Regions from separate parts of the Kribbella sp. NPDC048837 genome, predicted to be linked through region 2. Evidence: riboswitches for the same ligand, from Rfam matches in the RefSeq annotation. Region 2 holds a riboswitch; each other region holds the start of a gene.

Region 1 (6,338 bases), on a different contig from region 2:
CCGTACTTCGTTGACCACGATCCGGTTGAGGTACCCCCGCAGGTTCGCGATCTCACGCCGCTTGCGAACGACGTACAGCCGGCAGAACGCCTCCTGCACCACGTCCTCCGCGTCCTCCGCCCCCAGCAAATGCGCCAACCGCACCAGCCGCCCGGCATGCGCCCGAAACAACCCCTCGAACCCCTCGAACGGCGGATCCCCCGCCTCCACCCCCGGCGCCCGGGAAACTCGCCCCGCCACCGGCCCCGACCCGGACACCGCCTCCGACCCGGACGCCGGCTCAGACCTCAGCCCCAACCCCGCCTCCGACCCAGGCCCGGACACCGGCTCAAACCTCGGCCCCGACCCGGGCCCGGATACCGGCTCAGACCGCGGCGCCGACCCGGACAGCGACGGGTCCTCGGAGCTCGGCTCTGGTGCCTGCTGCGACGCGAGCGCGGTCGTGGACCGCGCCGGGTGTGCCGGCGTTGGTCCCGCGTCGTTGCCGCTCACGGCGTCTCCCAGGATCAGCCCCATACCTGAATGACGATCCCGGCGCCGAAAGGTTGAGTCAATCCGCGCGAATGGCCTTGAGCGCAAACAGCAAGGGAATGCGGGGCGCCTCGTCCGGCAACCGCCACCAGCCTTCCGGTGTTTGCTGCATGGAGGGCCACCGCGGCCACGGCAGCACCTCGGACTCCCGCAAAGAGGTGAGACGGAATCCAGCACCGGCGAGCGTGCTCACGAGCTCACCGATCCCGTGCCGCCATTCATAACTGCGCTGCCGGCCAGGCACCTCGTCGCCCGTATACGTGACCGTCGAATCATGAGCGATCGCACCGCGACCTTCGAGGTAGTCCGCACGGATGACCAACTCATCGGTCTCCCCCGGCAGCGACACCTCGCGCAACGCGTTCAGCAGCGGATGGAACTCGACGATGTACAACACACCGCCGGGTCTCAGCAGTTCATGGACGACCTTGGCCCAGTGCTGCAGATCCGGCAGATAACAGAGCGCGCCCTTGCCGGTGTAGACGACGTCGAACTGACGCCCCTGCAGGGCATCGACCGCGTCGTACACATCCGCATGCACGTAGTCGACGTCCTGGCCGGCGTCGGCAGCGATCCGGCGTGCTTCCTCCAGCGACTTCGCCGACAGATCGAGCCCGGTGGTCCGCGCACCACGCCGGGCGAACGCGATGGTCTCGGTCCCGAGATGGCATTGCAGATGCAGTACGTCGCGCTCGCGCAGTGGACCGAGATCGACCCACTCGTAGTCGGCGAACCAGTACTCCGCGGGCTGACTGTAGAACCGGCTGGCCGCATGCAGCGGCGCCCGGGCGTCCCAGTCGGCCTCGTTCGCGGCCACCATCTCGCGAGTCTCGACGTCCAACGTCACCGGCGCCTCCGTCCGTCTGCGTTCGGCCACCGACCAGTCTGCCCACAGCTGGGTCCACACCTCGCCGCTAATGCTCATTCGAAGCACCCTTACGCGCAGTCACGGCTGCGGATCCCGCCCTCAGGCGGCCGCGGCTGGATCCGGGCATGGTGCTGCGATTCGGTGCGTCATGAATCCCCCAGAAGACAGTCACTCAAAAGACAGTCACTCTCGTGCCGCGACCTCAGGGTCGTCCCCCGGCACATCACTCCGCGTAACTTTACCGGCGATGGCCACGCTGTGTAGTCACGATTCGATCTCGCTCCCGCCCGTCCACAGCCTGTGGACTCTTGTTCAAGGTTTGTGGATAAGCTTGAATAAGAGGTATGGCACGGGTCGAGTTGCATCGGTGGCCTGGGCACCCGGACGGGTTCACCCGGGCGGAACGGCTGGGCGGGTCCTACGAGCTCTACTTCCCGGATCCGCTGGTCGGGCGCGCCTTCGACCTGAGCGACGACGTCCTGGCCGCCTTGGAGGACGCCGCCGGCGACCTCGCCCGGCTCGACGCGACTGCCGCTGTGCTTACCAACAGCGAGGCGCTCGCCCGGCTGCTGCTGCGGGCCGAGGCTGTCGGGTCCTCGCAGATCGAAGGACTGGTCGTCGGTGCACGCCGCCTCCTCAAAGCCGACGTCCTCCGTGGTCGACCCGGCAACACACCCAGTGACGTCACCGCCGAGGAGGTGCTCGGCGCCGTCGACGCGATGACCTGGGTGACCGACTCCGTCCAGGCCGGCGACAAACTCGAGGTCGACCACCTGCTCGAAGCGCACCGGCGGCTGATGGCCCAGTCCCCCACCCCCGAATTCGGCGGGGAGATCCGCTACCTGCAGAACTGGATCGGCGGCCGCTCCCCCGCCGAGGCGTACTACGTCCCGCCGCCGGCGCACCTGATCCCCGACCTGCTCGCCGATCTGATGACGTTCGTCCGCGAGTCGCGGCTGCCGGTGCTGGCCAAGACCGCCATCGCGCACGCGCAGTTCGAGACGATCCATCCCTTTGCCGATGGCAACGGCCGGACCGGGCGCGCGTTGATCCACCTGATCCTGCGGGCCGACGGCCTGGTCTCGCGGACCGTGCCACCGGTGTCGTTGTCGCTCGCCACGCACGCGGCGCGGTACATCGAGGCGCTCACCGACTTCCGTTACGTCGGGCGGGCGACCACCGCCAAGGCTCGCTCGGCGGCGAACCCGTGGCTGCGAATGTTCGCGATGGCGTGCAGTCATGCGACCGCGGAGGCGGCTCGCTTCGAACAGACCGCCACCGATCTCAAGACCGCCTGGCGCGAGCGAGCCGCTCCGGTCCGCGCGGGCTCCGCGACCGAACTGCTGATCGAGGCACTGCCCGCGGCTCCAGTCCTCACCCTCACCGCGGCCGCGCAGCTCATCGACCGGTCCCAGCAGGCCGCCAACCAGGGACTGACCCGGCTGGTCGAGGCGAAGGTCCTGCGCGAGATCACCGACGGCCGCCGGAACCGGGTGTACGAGGCGCCGGAACTGATCGACGCCTTCACGTTGCTCGAGCGGCGCTTCGCCAGCCCTGCGGCCGATACCAGGATCCAACCGCCTAGCAGACCCGTGCCGTCGAGGCCAGAACCAACACACCATCCGCATTGACTTTCTCCTCCCCGTCGGGACACAATTCGAACACATGTTCGATCGCGTCTCAAATCGAGGCGCCGTGACGGGGAGCGTGAGAACCGTGATGCCGGAGCCGTTCGACTGGGACATCCTGCACCGCCCTTCGGCGATGGCGATGGTGCGAGGCCAGCTCGGCTTCAGCTGGATGGTGCTGTCCGGCCGGCTCGCCCAACTGACCGACGAGCAGTACTTCTGGCGACCGAGCAGCGAGGCACTGACCGTCGTCCGGCGGCACTACGCCGGCCGGTTCCGATCGCTCGGATCCGGCGAATGGGTCGCGCAATGGCCGGACGAGCCGGATCATCGCGGCCCGCGCACGATCGCGTGGCTGATCGCCCACCTGACCGAGACCTTCTTCGAGCGCTGGGAGTGGACCTTCGGCGAGAGCCGGCAGGGCCGGGCCGACATCACCCTGCACGGCAACGCGCGGGATGCGGTCGCCTGGCTGACGCACTGGGTGGACGCGTGGCAGGAATCGATCGCCGCACTCGACGAGGAGCAAGTGATGACGGTCGGGCTCAGCCAGGCGACCGAGCTGGACGCGGGCGAGCCGTTCGGCCACGTCGTTCTCCGGCTCAATCGCGAGCTCATCCACCACGGCTCGGAGATCATGACGCTCCAGGATCTGTATGCGGTCGCCGCGTGACGACCGGCCGCCGGCGCGACACGCCGCGACACGCGCGGCGCGGCGCGGCAATGCCACGAATTGTCGGAGCGACCACCTAGCATCACTACTGCTGGTGGTTCGGAGCGGCTGGCACCACAAGATGTGGGTCACTCCGAGGCAACAGGGGAATCCGGTGCGACTCCGGAGCTGCCCCGCAACGGTGAGCGGAGACCTTCCGCGAGTCCGGATACCTGCCATCGGCGCGCGCACCACCGGTGCGCGCGGTCCGAGACCTCGCGGGTGGGTCGCAGGGCGTGACGGCAGTGTTCCCGGCCGGTGCGGCCGTGTCGTCGTGCGCCTGCCCGCGCAGTGGTCGAGGACCTCCGACACTCGTGTGGAGAGAGCTTCTGTGACCATCGCCTCGTCCTCCCGGGCCGCCGACCAGGCCGGCCCTGATTTCTCGGCAGACCTGCCGATCGAGCTGACCGTCGTCCGCCGCGACGGCAGTAGCACCGCGTTCGACCCGAGCAAGATCTCCGTGGCCATGAGTAAGGCGTTCCTCGCTGTCGAGGGCGCCGGGGCCGGCGCCACTCACCGGGTCCGCGACCTGGTGGCCGACCTGACCGGCCGGGTCGTCGGCGCCCTGACCAGCCGCGGTGACGCCCGCCGCAGCGTCCAGGTCGAAGACATCCAGGACCAGGTCGAGCTGGCGCTGATGCGCGCCGGTGAGCACCAGGTCGCCCGCGCGTACGTCCTTTATCGCGAAGAGCGGACCAGGGCCCGCACACCCGCCGACCCCGCCGGGGTCACCGAGAAGCCGACGCTGACGGTCCGTGCGGCCGACGGCAGCCGGGCACCGCTCGACACCGACCGGCTGCGGGTGATCGTGGCCGAGGCCGCCGCCGGGCTCGACGCGGTCGACCCCGAGCTGATCCTCGACGAGACCCTCGGCTCCTGCTACGACGGCATCGCGCAGCACGAGGTCGAGCTCGCGCTGGTGATGGCCGCCCGGTCGTACGTCGAGACCGAGCCGCAGTACAGCTTCGCCGCGTCCCGGCTGCTGCTGGACCAGATCCGCCGCGAGGCCCTCGGCCGCGTCCACGGTGAGCCCCGGCAGGCGAGCCAGGCCGACATGACCGCGGCGTACGCCGAGTACTTCCCGCGCTACATCGAGGTCGGCGTCGAGGCCGGGCATCTCGACCCGGAGCTCGCCAGCTTCGACCTGGCCCGGCTCGCCGCCGCGATCCGGCCCGAGCGCGATCTGGACTTCACCTTCCTCGGTCTGCAGACCCTCTACGACCGGTATCTGCTGCACATCGACAAGGTTCGCTTCGAGCTGCCGCAGGCGTTCTTCCTCCGGGTCGCGATGGGGATGGCGCTGCGCGAGGACGACCGCGAGGCGCGGGCGATCCAGTTCTACGAGCTGCTCAGCTCGTTCCGGTTCATGTCGTCGACGCCGACCCTGTTCAACTCCGGGACCACCCGGCCGCAGTTGTCGTCGTGCTTCCTGACCACGGTCGACGACGACCTGGCCGGCATCTTCCACGGCATCCGCAACAACGCACTGCTCGCGAAGTACTCCGGCGGCCTCGGCAACGACTGGACCCCGGTCCGCGGGATCGGCGCCAAGATCCGCGGCACCAACGGTGAGTCGCAGGGCGTCGTACCGTTCCTGAAGATCGCCAACGACACCGCCGTCGCGGTGAACCAAGGAGGAAAGCGGAAGGGCGCCGTCTGTGCCTACTTGGAGACCTGGCACATCGACGTCGAGGAGTTCCTCGACCTGCGCAAGAACACCGGCGACGAACGCCGGCGGACCCACGACATGAACACGGCGAACTGGGTGCCGGATCTGTTCCTCCAGCGCGTTGAGGCCGGCGGCGACTGGACACTCTTCTCCCCCAACGAGGTCCTCGACCTGCACGATCTGTACGGCGCGGCCTTCGCCGAGGCGTACGTCGGGTACGAGGAGGCCGCCGACCGTGGTGAGATCCACGTGTTCAAGCGGGTCAAGGCCGTCGACCTGTGGCGCCGGATGCTGACGGTGCTGTTCGAGACCGGGCACCCGTGGATCACCTTCAAGGACGCCTGCAACGTCCGCTCGCCGCAGCAGCACGACGGCGTCGTCCACTCGTCGAATCTGTGCACCGAGATCACGCTCAACACGACCGTCGACGAGACCGCGGTCTGCAACCTCGGCTCGGTCAACCTGGTCGCCCACCTGACCGCGGACGGCCTCGACGCCGAGCTGCTCCGGGACACGGTGAAGACCGCGGTCCGGATGCTCGACAACGTCATCGACGTGAACTTCTACACCACCCCGGAGTCCGAGCGGGCGAACCAGCGGCACCGCCCGGTCGGCCTCGGCCTGATGGGCTTCGCCGACGCGCTGTTCGCGCTGCGGATCCCGTACTCCTCCGACGCCGCGATCGAGTTCGCGGACCGCTCGATGGAGCAGATCAGCTACCACGCGATCGAGGCGTCCAGCGACCTGGCCGCCGAGCGCGGCCGCTACTCGACGTATGACGGTTCGCTGTGGAGCCAGGGGACCCTGCCGATCGACTCGCTCGAGCTGCTCCGGACCGCCCGGGACGGCGACGTGATCGTTGATGAGGGCAAGCAGTTGGACTGGGACGCGCTGCGGCAGAAGGTGCTGCGCGACGGCATGCGCAACTCG
Region 2 (6,338 bases):
GCCTCGTCGACCAGGTCGCGCAGCTCGCGGTACGACGTACCCGCCCGCAGCCCGACTCCGACGACGAGCCTCACTTCTCCAGCCCCGCATGGACCCGCGCGGCCGCGACGAACCGGGCCGGCACATCCGGGCTCGCCGTCCAATGCAGATGCAGGTACGACGCGTGCACGCGGGGCAGCGTGATCCCTTCGACGCCACCCGGCAGGTACCACGCCGGATCCACCTCACCGTCGAGCTCCACCGCCGTACGGTGGAACTCGTGTCCGCGGACGCGGCGGCCCTCGTCGAAGAAGGCGCTCGTCGTCGCGGCGATCGCGGTGCGGTAACCGAGCGTCAGGCGGCCCGTCATCCGGCCGGTCGCGGGCAGGACGCCCGTCATCGGATGGCCGTCGAGCTCGCGGCACAGGTACAGCAGGCCGGCGCACTCCGCGATCACCGGCAGGCCGGCCGCGACCTCGGTGCCGACCTGGCGGCGGAGAGCGGTGTTGGCGGACAGCGCCTCCGCGTGCAGCTCGGGGAAACCGCCGCCGAGGTAGAGCGCTGAGGTTGCCTCAGGCAACGGATCGGTCAGCGGGTCGAAGGTCACCACCTCGGCGCCGGCGGCAACGAGCAGCTCGGTGGTCTCGGTGTAGTGGAAGGAGAAGACGGGGCCGGCGGCAACGGCGATCACCGGATGGCCCTCCTCGGCCGGGGTCACCTCGGCGGCCGGGTCCCAGGGCTCGGCGTCGTACGGCGAGGCGGCCCGGGCGGCCGCGACGAAGGCGTCCAGATCCACGCCGGCCCGGACCAGTTCGGCGGCGGCCTCGACCGCGTCGGCCGCCTGCTCCCGTTGCTCGCCGGCCGGGACCAGACCGAGGTGCCGGCTGGGAACGGTGAGGCGGGTGTCGCGCCGGAGGACGCCGAGCACCGGTACGCCGGTCGGCGCGACACCGGCCCGGACCTCGGCCTCGTGCCGGTCGGATCCGACCTTGTTCAGGATCACGCCGACGATCCGCACCTCGGTGTCGAAGGCAACGAAACCGGTGACGACGGCACCGACACTGCGCCCGGCCGCGGACGCGTCCACGACCAGGACGACGGGTGCCTTGAGCAACTTCGCGACGTGCGCGGTCGAGGCGTACCCCTCCGTTTCGAGGGCACCGTCGTACAGGCCCATCACGCCTTCGACGACGGCGATGTCCGCACCGGCGGCGCCGTGCGCGAACAACGGCGCGACCCGCTCCTCGCCCTGCAACATGGGGTCGAGGTTGCGGCCGGGCCGCGCGGTCGCGACCGCGTGGAAACCGGGGTCGATGTAGTCGGGACCGACCTTGAAGCCGGCCACCGTGTGCCCGGCCTGCCGCAGCGCCGCCATCAGGCCGACGGCGACCGTCGTCTTACCGGCTCCGGACGCCGGAGCGGCGACCACCACCCGTGGGATCACCACTCGATGCCTTTCTGTCCCTTCTGGCCCGCGTCCATCGGGTGCTTGATCTTGGTCATCTCGGTGACCAGGTCCGCGGCCTCGAGGAGCCGCGGGTCGGCGTTGCGTCCGGTGATGACGACGTACTGGTGGCCGGGCCGGTTCACCAGGGTCTCGACGACCTCGTCGACGTCGACCCAGCCCCACTTCATCGGGTAGGTGAACTCGTCCAGGACGTAGAGGTCGTGGGTCTCCGCCGCGATCCGGCGCTGGATCTCACGCCAGCCCTCGAGGGCATCGGCGGCGTGGTCCTCCTCGGTGCCGGCCTTGCGCGACCAGCTCCAGCCCTCGCCCATCTTGTGCCACTCGACCGGTCCGCCCTGACCGGTTGCCTCGTGCAACTGACCGAGGGCCTTGAACGCGCCCTCCTCGCCGACCTTCCACTTCGCGCTCTTGACGAACTGGAACACGCCGATGTTCCAGCCCTGGTTCCAGCCGCGCAGCGCCATCCCGAAGGCGGCCGTCGACTTCCCCTTCATCTCGCCGGTGTGCACCATCAGCAGCGGGCGGTTCCGGCGTTGCCGGGTGGTCAGGCCGTCCTCCGGCACCACGGCCGGCTGTCCCTTCGGCATCTCAGGCCGCCTTCCGCTCGGTCACGGTGCGAATGAGGTTGCCTGCGGCAACTTCACCGAGGTCGAGGTACTCGGCACCCAGATCCGCGGCGAGCTCGGCGGCCAGGCCGAGCCGGACGCCGCGGCGCGGTTCACAGTCGACCACGACGGTCGCGATCCCCTGCTGGGCGAGCCATCCGGCCGCCTGCCGGGCTTTGGCGAACGCGTTGTCCCCGTGGGTCGCGCGGCCGTCGGTGACGAGCACGAGCAGGGGGCGGCGGCGTGGGTCGCGGATCGCGGCGATCCGGAGGACTTCGGCCGCCTGGAGCAGTCCTTCGGCGAGCGGTGTGCGGCCGCCGGTGGGCAGCGACTCGAGCCGTCGTACGGCGGTCTCCACACTGCCGGTCGGCGGCAGCGCAACCGTGGCGTCGGCGCCGGCGAACGTGACGAGGCCGACGGTGTCACGCCGCTGGTAGGCGTCGAGGAGCAGCGAGACGATCGCCGTCTTCACCTCGCCCATCCGCTTCTTCGTCCCCATCGAGCCGGACGCGTCGACACAGAACAGCACAAGGTTGCCCTCACGACCCTCACGGACGCCTAGCCGTACGTCCGACGCCCGTACGGCGAGGCCCGCGCCGGTGCGACCCCGTGCATGCTGGTGCGGCGCGGCGGATCGAATGGTCGCCAGGAGATGCGGCCGCCCGGCCTCCCGCCCGACGCGTGCTCGATCCCCCACCACGCGCCCGGCCTCGGTGATCGCCCGGGAACGCCGCCCCGCAACCCCCGCCCCCGCGGCCTGCACACTCAACAACCGCGCTTTGTAAGGCTCCGAACTCCCGACGACGTCACCCGTCGGCCCGGGGCCTGCAGTTCCTGGCGCGGGTGCATCCACCTCCTCTCCACTGGAGTCGGAGGATGGATCCACACCCCCGCCCGGACCACCTGAGTCGTCGGGACCACCTGGACCATCCGGGTCGTCGTCCGGGTCCTGCGGGGGCGTGCTCTCCTGGATCGCCTGTTCCAGCTGCTCCTCGTCGAGGCCCGGGGCGTCGAAGGGGTTTCGGCGGCGTCGGTGTGGGAGGGCCAGCTTGGCCGCGGCACGGACGTCGTCGACCTCGACGACGGTGCGCCCGGACCACGCTGCGTGGGCGACCGCCGTACGGGCGGTGACCAGGTCGGCCCGCATCCCGTCGACGTCGAACGACGCACAGATCTCCGCGATCTGGCGGAGCGCGGCGTCGGTCAGGATCACCTCCGCGAGCAGATCGCGCGCCTTCACGATCCGCTCGGCGAGCTCGCGCTGCGGACCGTCGTACCCAGCCACGAAATCGGCCGGATCCGCCTCGTACCCGAGCCGCGCGCGCATCACCTCGACCCGGACCGCGGGATCGCGGCTCGCCACGACGTCGACGGTCAGGCCGAACCGGTCGAGCAGCTGCGGGCGGAGCTCGCCCTCCTCCGGGTTCATCGTGCCGACCAGGACGAAGCGCGCCGGGTGCGTGACCGACACCCCGTCGCGCTCGACGGTCGCGCGACCCATGGCGGCCGCGTCGAGCAGGACATCGACCAGGTGGTCGTGCAGGAGGTTGACCTCGTCGACGTACAGCAGCCCGCGGTTCGCGCCGGCGAGCAGGCCGGGTTCGTACGCCGTGATGCCCTCGGCGAGCGCCTTCTCGAGATGCAACGACCCGAGCACCCGGTCCTCGGTGGCGCCGACCGGCAACTCCACCAGCCGCGCCGGCCGGGTGAGGGTCTCGGGCACGGCCGGGTGCGGGCCGTCGGGGCAGGTGGGATCCGGGTGTTCGGGATCGCAGGAGAACCGGCAGCCTGGGACGACGTCCACCGGCGGGAGGATCTCGGTGAGAGCGCGGACCGCGGTCGACTTCGCCGTACCCTTCTCGCCCCGGATCAGCACACCGCCGATCGCCGGGGAGATGGCGGCCAGGATCAGGGCGAGTTGCAGATCGTCCATCCCGACCACCGCGGTGAACGGGAATCCGGTGGACGGTGAGGCAGGCCGCATCGGCGGTGGGTCCCTTCGTCGAGCGGGTGTCCGCGCCCGCTACGGCTGCTGGTACGCCGTACCGCGGAGACCGCGGCCCGACGGACGGACGCGGATGTCCTGGCTCCCGGGCAGCAGCTGAGCCGACCCGGTCACAGTGGCGGGACCGCCCCGGACTCCCGGCCGCAGCCGGTCACCGGTGTTCCTCCACAACCGTCGGCCCGATCATGGCACACCCCAGCCCTTCACTCAGCGACGAGGTTCACACGCGTACCGAACAACGGGTAGTGGTCCGCCCAGCGCCGAGCCGCGGCCGCCCGTCACACGGGACGCCGGAGCCTGGGGATGAGGACTACCCGTCCGTCGGTACGGCACCTCAGGCCGCGATGCTGATGAGCTCGTCGGCGACCCAGCGTGCGACCTGGGCCGGGTACGGGTCCGGGAGGCCCAGGACGATGTGTCCGAAGCCGGCGTCGACCGCCTCGGCGATCGCATCCTTGGTGGCACCGGGCTGGGCGTACGACACGGGCAGGTGGATCGAGCGGGTGATCGTCGCGGGGTCGCGGCCGATCTCCGCGCAATAGCGGTCGAGCAGTGCGCTGCGGCGTACGACGTCCTCGATGTCGCCGCCCGGGATGTTCCAGACGTCGGCGTGCTCGGCGACCACGCGGAGGGTGGCGGACGAGCGTCCGCCGATGAGGATCGGCGGGTGCGGGCGCTGGACGGGTTTGGGGTTGCCGAACGCGCCGGTGAGCTGGACGTAGCTGCCGTCGAAGTCGAACGGCTCGGTCTCGGTCCACAGCCGCCGGATGACGGTGCACGCTTCGGCGAGGGATTCCACCGAGTGCGCGAAGTCGTCGTACGGCAGGCCGTGGGCTTCGTACTCGCGCCGGGCCAGCGGGTGGCTCGGCCGTGAGCCCGCACCGATCCCGAAGTCGAGCCGTCCACCGGAGACGATGTCGACGGTCGTGGCGATCTTGGCCAGCATCGCCGGCGGCCGGAAGCGGTTGCTGGTCACGAGCAGACCAAGGCGCAGTCGCTGGGTCTGCGCGGCCAGCGCCGAGAGCAGCGTCCAGCCTTCGTACGCCGGTCCGCCCGGGTCCCCGGCGATCGGCATCAGGTGATCGAACAGCCACGCGTGCTCGATCTCCGGGATGGCGTCCGCCTCGCGCCACACCCGCAGTACGTCGTGATAGTCGACCTGCATCGGCGCGGTCATGATTCCGAAGCTGGGCATGGGTTCTCCTTCAGCGACGCCGCAGCGACGGCTCGAGCAGCGCGGGTGGGGTATCGAACTTCTCGTGCGGGGCGAGATCGGTGCCGGGGGCAACGATGCTGTCGACGGCGTCGAGGACGTCAGGACCGAGGACGGTGTCGGCTGCGGCGAGCTGGGAGTGCAGGTGGTCTACGGTCCGTGGCCCGATGAGCGCACTGGTGACGGCCGGGTGGGCGGTGACGAAGCCGAGGGCCAGTTGGATCAGCGTCAGGCCGGCCTCGTCGGCCACCTTCGCCAACTGCTCGACGGCCTCGAGTCGGGCCTGGTTGTACGGAAGCGTGGTGTCGAACCGTTCCGGTGCGAAGACCGAACGGCTGGTGCTGATCTCCTGGCCGGCGCGGACCGCACCCGACAACCAGCCGGACGCCAGCGGGCTCCAGGCCAGTACGCCCAGCCCGTACTCCTCGGTCACTGGCAGGACGTGGGCCTCGATCCCGCGCTGCAGAATCGAGTAGCTGGGCTGTTCGGTGACGTAACGGCTGAGGTGATGCTCGCGGGCGGCCCACTGCGCCTGCACGATCCGGTACGCCGGGAACGTCGACGACCCGAACGAGCGGATCTTCCCCGCGCGTTGCAGGTCGGTCAGCGCCGACAGTGTCTCCTCGTCGCTGGTGCTCGGGTCCCATCGGTGAATCTGGTAGAGGTCGACGTGATCGACGCCGAGCCGGCGGAGGCTGTTGTCGAGCGCGGTGACCAGCCAGCGGCGCGAACTGCCCTGGTGGTTGCGCTCGTCACCCATCGGCATGGTCGCCTTCGTGGCCAGCACGAGATCGTCGCGGCGGCCGGCGATGGCCTTGCCGACCAGCTCCTCGGACTCCCCCTGGCCGTACATGTCCGCGGTGTCGATCAGGTTGATCCCGGCCTCGAGAGCGGCGTCGACGATCGCGGTGGCCTCGTCCTGGCCGGTGCGGCCGATGGCGCCGAAGTTCATCGCGCCGAGCGCGAGGGTGCTGACCCGGACGCCGGTGCGACCCAAGGTGCGGTACTGCATAGCGGTGCTCCTCCTGGCATGATGGCCGAATACGGAACGACGTTCCGGTAATCAAC
Region 3 (6,338 bases), on a different contig from region 2:
CCGGCCCGGGCCTGCATCTGCTGGGTCTTGTCCTCGGCCCGCTGGACCGCCAGGCCGACGTCGCTCATCTCCTCGGAGATGCCGGAGAAGGCCTCGTTGATCCGGGTCTGCGCCTCGGCCGCGGTGTAGGTGGCCTTGATGGTCTCCTTGCGGGTCCGGAAGGACTCGACCTTGGCCTGCAGCCGCTGGGAGGCGAGCGTGAGCTTCTCCTCCTCACCCTGCAGCTGGGCGTGCTGGGTCTGCAGGTCGTCGATCTGGCCCTGCAGCCCGGACTTGCGGGTCAGGGCCTCCCGGGCCAGGTCCTCGCGGCCCATCGAGAGCGCCTTCTGGGCCTGCTCCTGCAGCTTCGACGACTGGGCCTGCAGCTGGGAGGCCTGCAGCTCCACCCGCTTGCGGCTGGTGGCCACGTCGGCCACGCCCCGCCGTACCTTCTGCAGCAGCTCCAGCTGCTTCTGATACGAGTAGTCAAGGGTTTCGCGAGGATCCTCGGCCTTGTCCAGGGCGGAGTTCGCCTTGGCCTTGAAGATCGTCGACATCCGCTTGAAGATGCTCATCGATATCCGTACCCCTTCTGTGCCGGCGTGACGACCCGGCGTGCGTTTTCCACCCTATGTCCCCACGGGTCACCACACCATCAGGACCGGCCCCGATAAAGTGGTGCTCAGGTCCGGGGACCACCCCGAGTCGCGACCTGCCCTGCCGAATGAGGTTCAGACCCCGTGTTCCGTCGTACCAAGTCTGAGACAGCTACCACCGTACCCGCCGAGCCCCAGGGCAAGCCGGGCGGGAAGGGACGCCCCACCCCGACCCGCAAGGAGGCGGAGGCGGCCCGCAAGGCCGCGCTGAAGAAGCCGCGCAACCGCAAGGAGGCCTCGGCGTACCGGCGGGAGAAGGTCCGGACCGAGCGGGCCAAGATGCAGGACGCCATGCGCACCGGCGACGACCGGTACCTGCCGGCCGCCGACAAGGGCCCGGTCCGGCGGTTCGCCCGCGACTACGTCGACGCCCGCTACTCGGTGATGGAGTTCGCGCTGCCGGTGCTGCTGGTGGTGTCGCTGGTCGGCGTGGTGTTCTCGGCGCAGTTCCCGTGGCTGGCCGGCGTGGTCAACCTGCTCTTCCTGGTGATGATCCTGCTGATCGCGGCGGACTGGTTCCTGCTCTCGGCCGGGCTGCGGCGGGCGGTGACGGTGAAGTTCCCGAAGGAGTCGACCAAGGGCCTCGGGTTCTACGCGGTCCGCCGGACCATGCAGATGCGCCGCTGGCGGCTCCCGAAGCCGATGGTGAAGCGCGGCGAGAAGCCGAGCTGACCGGGCCGGTAGGGTCAGGGGTATGGACTTCCGCTATCTCGGCAACAGTGGTCTGAAGGTCAGCGAGATCTCGTACGGGAACTGGCTCACGCACGGGTCCCAGGTGGAGAACGATCAGGCCAAGGCGTGCGTCCGCGCGGCGCTCGAGGCCGGCATCACCACCTTCGACACCGCCGACGTGTACGCCAACACCAAGGCCGAGTCGGTGCTCGGCGAGGCGCTGGAGGGCGAGCGCCGCGAGTCGCTGGAGATCTTCACCAAGGTCTACTGGCCCACCGGTCCGGGCGGACCGAACGACGTCGGCCTGTCCCGCAAGCACATCCACGAGTCGATCAACGGCTCGCTGAAGCGGCTCAAGACCGACTACGTCGACCTCTACCAGGCGCACCGGTTCGACACCGAGACGCCGCTGGAGGAGACGATGGAGGCCTTCGCCGACGTCGTCCGCTCCGGCAAGGCGCTCTACATCGGCGTGTCCGAGTGGACCGCGGAGCAGCTGCAGGAGGGCCACCGGCTGGCCCGGGAGCTGCGCATCCCGTTCGTCTCGAACCAGCCGCAGTACAGCATGCTCTGGCGGGTGATCGAGGCCGAGGTGGTGCCGGCCTCGGAGGAGCTCGGTATCGGCCAGGTGGTGTTCTCCCCGATCGCGCAGGGCGTGCTCACCGGTAAGTACCTGCCCGGTCAGCAGCCGCCGGAGGGCTCCCGGGCCACCGACGCCAACGGCGCGAACATGATCAAGCGGTTCCTGAACGACGACGTGCTGGGCCGGGTGCAGGAGCTGAAGCCGCTCGCCGACGAGGCCGGCCTGGCGCTGTCCCAGCTCGCCATCGCCTGGGTGCTGCAGAACCCGAACGTCTCCTCGGCCATCATCGGCGCGTCCCGCCCCGAGCAGGTCGTGGAGAACGTGAAGGCCTCCGGCGTGAAGCTCGAGGAGGGCCTGCTCAAGCGGATCGACGAGGTCCTCGGCGGGATCGTCGAGCGCGACCCGGCCAAGACCGCGCAGAACTCGCCGCAGACCCGGCCTGGCTCATGAGCTGGAGCTGGCGGTTCGAGACCGCGAGCGGCGCCCTGGTCGACCCCGGTGAGGTCGGCGGGGCGGAGTTCTCCGCGCAGGGTGACGCGGAGAGCTGGCTCGGTGAGAGCTGGCGGGACCTGGCCGAGCGCGGTGTCGGCCAGGTGTACCTGCTGGAGGACGGCCGCGAGGTCTACGGCCCGATGAGTCTCTCCTCCGCAGAGTAGGCTTCGGTCGAACCACTCCTGCGTGCACAGGGAAGCCGGTCCGAGTCCGGCGCTGACCCGCAACCGTAGGCCACCTCGTGTGGCGAGCCGGAACACTGTGCCGCAGGCGACAGGCTCAACTACCCGCCGTGGTCCGCGGGTGGAGCCCCTACCCTGCCTGCGCAGGCGGGACCTCCTCCACCGGGCCATGGCTCCGACCTGGCCCGATCGAGGACATGAGATGACTGCACACCGGACCGTACGACTGGTCCTCGCCACGCTGGCGGGTTTCCTGCTGGCGGGGACCGTCGCCACCACCGCCCAGGCCGAGGACGGCTATCGCTTCTGGGGCTACTACCAGTGGAGCTCGGGCCAGTGGGCCTTCTCGCCGAAGGGCGCGGACGCCGTCGTCCCGGCCGACGGGGCGGTGGAGGGCTGGCGGTTCGCCGTCGGCGGCGCCAAGCCCCGCGTGCCGCGTGCCGCCGGCGACTTCGAGGCGATCTGCGGCAAGACGCCGGCCGAGACCGGCAAGAAGCGGGTGGCGCTGGTCGTCGACCCCGGTACGCCGGAAGACGCCGCCAGTGGTGAGACTCCGGGGCAGGCCACCGGCACCTGCGTGGTCACGGACGTCCAGGCGAACGGCGCCAAGATCCTCGGCGCGGTCGCGCCGGTGCGGATCGAGAAGGGCCTGACCTGCGGCATCGCGGGCTATCCGGCCAAGGGCTGCGGCGATGCGGTGAAGAACATCAACGTCCCGGCCACCGACACCCCGGTGACGCTGCAGATCGGTGCCGCCGTCGGCTCGACCGCCGCGACCTCGCCGGCCGCATCGTCCTCCGACGATGACGGTGGTGCGCCGTGGACCGGGATCATCATCGCCGCCGTGGTCGTCGTCGCCCTGGCCGGCGGCGGTCTGGCTCTCAACCGCCGGCGGACAGCCAAGTAAGTGCGTACTGTCGATCACCTGACGATCCCCCGGGCACTCCACCCGGGGGCCTGGTGGCTGTGGGCGCTCGGCATGGCCGTCGCGGCCAGCCGGACGCGGAACCCGGTGCTGCTCGTGCTGATCCTCGCAGTCACCGGATTCGTGGTGGCCGCACGCCGGAGCGACGCTCCCTGGGCACACAGCTACGCCGCGTTCCTCAAGCTCGGTCTGGTGGTCATCGGCGTCCGGGTGGTGCTGCAGGCGCTGCTGTCCACCCGCTCGCAGGGCAACACGGTGTTGTTCACGCTGCCGCTGATCCCCTTGCCCGACTGGGCGAACGGCGTCAAGCTCGGCGGCGAGGTCACTCTCGAGGCACTCCTGACCGCGTTGTACGACGGTGGCCAGTTGGCCGTCATGCTCTGCTGCGTCGGCGCGGCCAACGCACTGGCCAGTCCCCGGCGGCTGCTCAAGTCGTTGCCCGGGGCCCTCTACGAGATGGGTGTGGCCTGTGTGGTCGCTCTGACGTTCGCACCGCAGCTCGTGACGGACGCGCGCCGGGTTCGCGCCGCCCGCCGTCTGCGCGGCCGCACCCGCGGCTCGTTCCGTACGACGGCCATGCCGGTGCTGGAGGGTGCGTTGGACAGGTCGGTGGAGCTCGCCGCCGCAATGGACTCGCGCGGCTACGGTCGTACGGCGCAGGTCCCCCTGGCGCAGCGTCGGACGACCGCGGTCTGCGTTCTGCTGGGGTTGCTGGGCATTCTGCTCGGGGTCTATGCGTTGCTGACCGACGCCATGGCGTTCCCGTTCGCCGCGGCCGCACTGGCGGTGGGACTGCTGTTGTCCGTCGGCGCCATGGCGATCGGGCGCCAGCGGGTCACCCGAACCCGCTACCGGCCAGATCCGTGGGCCTTGCCCGAGTGGCTCGTCGTCGCGTCTGGCGCGATCGCTGCCGGAGCCATGGTGACCGCGGCTGCCATTGGTGTCGCCGGTCTGCTGCTCGCGGGTCCGTTGGTGGTGCCACCGGTTCCGCTACTGCCGGTGGTCGGCATACTCGTGGGACTGACTCCCGCGCTCGCAGCACCGCCGGTGGTCAGGCGGGCGGTCACATGATCGAGTTCGACCAGGTGACGGTCACGTACGACGGTGCCGCCGAGCCGGCGCTGCGGGACGTGAGCTTCACGGTGCCCGAGGGTGAGCTGGCGCTGGTGATCGGGCGGACCGGGTCCGGCAAGTCAACGTTGCTGCGGGCAATCAACGGGCTGGTGCCGCACTTCACCGGCGGCACGCTGTCCGGCCGGGTGCTGGTGAACGGCCGGGACACCCGCGAGTACCGGCCGCGCGATCTGGCCGATGTGGTCGGTCTGGTCGGGCAGGACCCGATGGCGGGGTTCGTCACCGACACGGTCGAGGACGAGCTGGCGTACAGCATGGAGTCCCTCGGAGTCGCGCCGGACGTGATGCGCCGCCGGGTCGAGGAGACTCTGGACCTGCTCGGGCTGGCCGACGTACGGGACCGGGCGTTGATCTCGCTGTCCGGCGGTCAGCGGCAGCGGACCGCTATCGGCGCCGCGCTCACCTCGCATCCTGCCGTGCTTGTGCTGGACGAGCCGACGTCCGCACTGGACCCACAGGCCGCTGAGGAGGTGCTGGCTGCGCTCCAGCGGCTCGTGCACGACCTGAGCGTCACCGTGGTCATGGCCGAGCACCGGCTCGAGCGAGTGATCCAGTACGCCGACCGCGTGATCGAAGTACCGGGTGGCGCGGCTGCCGTGTCCACCGGGCTTCCGGCCGATCGGATGATCACGGCACCGGTCGCACCGCCGGTCGTGGAGCTGGGACGGCTGGCCGGCTGGTCTCCCCTGCCGTTGTCGGTACGCGACGCCCGGCGGGCTGCTGTCACCTTGCGAAGCCAGCTGGACTCCACCGCGCCGCAGCGGTCGTCGGCCGTCCCCGGTGCCGAGCTCGCGCGGTGCACCGACCTGGTCGTTGCCTACGGCACCTTCATGGCTCTCCGCGGGGTGTCGGTCAGCATCAAGGCCGGTGAACTCGTCGCACTGATGGGCCGCAACGGCGCCGGCAAGTCGACCCTGCTCAACGCCCTGGTGGGCATCGGCCCGGTCCGCTCCGGTACGGCGGTGGCCGCTGGTGCGGACCCACGGCGTACCAAGCCCGCCGAGCTCGTCAAGGCGGTCGGACTGGTGCCGCAGGAGCCGGCTGACGTGCTGTACGCCGCCACGGTCGCCGACGAGTGTGCGACCGCCGACTCCGACTTCCGCGTGCCGGCGGGGAGTTGCCGGGCGCTGCTGAATCGGCTGGCGCCGGACATCGACGTCTCGATGCACCCACGAGACCTGTCCGAGGGACAACGGCTCTGTCTGGCGCTGGCCGTCGTACTGTGTGGCGCTCCGCCGCTGGTGCTGCTGGACGAGCCCACGCGAGGGCTGGACTACGGCGCCAAGCGCCGGCTGGTGGGCATTCTGCGTGAGCTGGCCGCGGCCGGGCATGCGGTCGTGCTGTCGACGCACGACGTGGAGATGGTGGCCGAGGTCGCTACCCGCGTCATGGTGTTGGCCGAGGGTGAGCTGGTGAGCGATGGCCCAACGGCCGAGGTGATCGCGGGGTCCCCGGCGTTCGCCCCGCAGGTGGCGAAGATCCTTGCCCCACTGCCGTTCCTGACCGTCGGTGAGGTCGCGACCGCGTTGGAACGTGCGTCGTGAGACTCGTCCGGCTGAAGCCACGCAGCACGGCGACGATGGTCGTTGCCACGCTGGTCGGGCTGCTGGCGTTCGGGTGGCCGCTGTTCCTTCATACCGACCAGGTGGGTGAGTCGGCGATCGGCCACACCACGGACGCGCCGTGGCTGTTCGTGTTGCTGCTGCCGCTGCTGG

Evidence for each region. Region 2 has a riboswitch for cobalamin ahead of ACZ6O0_RS18185 (putative cobaltochelatase). Riboswitches for the same ligand answer to the same signal wherever they lie in the genome.
Region 1: it holds a riboswitch for cobalamin, as region 2 does, so the genes downstream of both, ACZ6O0_RS27580 (ribonucleoside-diphosphate reductase subunit alpha) here and ACZ6O0_RS18185 (putative cobaltochelatase) in region 2, are expected to answer to the same signal.
Region 3: it holds a riboswitch for cobalamin, as region 2 does, so the genes downstream of both, ACZ6O0_RS32990 (SCO2322 family protein) here and ACZ6O0_RS18185 (putative cobaltochelatase) in region 2, are expected to answer to the same signal.

What each region holds. Positions count from the first base shown of each region.
Region 1 is NZ_JBVJHF010000006.1:200,014-206,351, forward strand. It holds gene ACZ6O0_RS27560 (RNA polymerase sigma factor) at 1-240, opposite strand, end outside; gene ACZ6O0_RS27565 (class I SAM-dependent methyltransferase) at 551-1,456, opposite strand; gene ACZ6O0_RS27570 (Fic family protein) at 1,744-3,030, shown strand; gene ACZ6O0_RS27575 (DinB family protein) at 3,119-3,700, shown strand; cobalamin riboswitch at 3,779-3,934, shown strand; gene ACZ6O0_RS27580 (ribonucleoside-diphosphate reductase subunit alpha) at 4,077-6,338, shown strand, end outside.
Region 2 is NZ_JBVJHF010000003.1:532,881-539,218, forward strand. It holds gene bluB (5,6-dimethylbenzimidazole synthase) at 1-74, opposite strand, end outside; gene ACZ6O0_RS18175 (cobyrinate a,c-diamide synthase) at 71-1,423, opposite strand; gene cobO (cob(I)yrinic acid a,c-diamide adenosyltransferase) at 1,420-2,034, opposite strand; gene ACZ6O0_RS18185 (putative cobaltochelatase) at 2,036-4,036, opposite strand; cobalamin riboswitch at 4,109-4,245, opposite strand; gene ACZ6O0_RS18190 (LLM class flavin-dependent oxidoreductase) at 4,392-5,252, opposite strand; gene ACZ6O0_RS18195 (aldo/keto reductase) at 5,263-6,282, opposite strand.
Region 3 is NZ_JBVJHF010000008.1:139,893-146,230, forward strand. It holds gene ACZ6O0_RS32970 (PspA/IM30 family protein) at 1-554, opposite strand, end outside; gene ACZ6O0_RS32975 (DUF3043 domain-containing protein) at 720-1,307, shown strand; gene ACZ6O0_RS32980 (aldo/keto reductase family protein) at 1,330-2,340, shown strand; gene ACZ6O0_RS32985 (hypothetical protein) at 2,337-2,546, shown strand; cobalamin riboswitch at 2,534-2,665, shown strand; gene ACZ6O0_RS32990 (SCO2322 family protein) at 2,767-3,471, shown strand; gene ACZ6O0_RS32995 (energy-coupling factor transporter transmembrane component T) at 3,472-4,560, shown strand; gene ACZ6O0_RS33000 (ABC transporter ATP-binding protein) at 4,557-6,167, shown strand; gene ACZ6O0_RS33005 (ECF transporter S component) at 6,164-6,338, shown strand, end outside.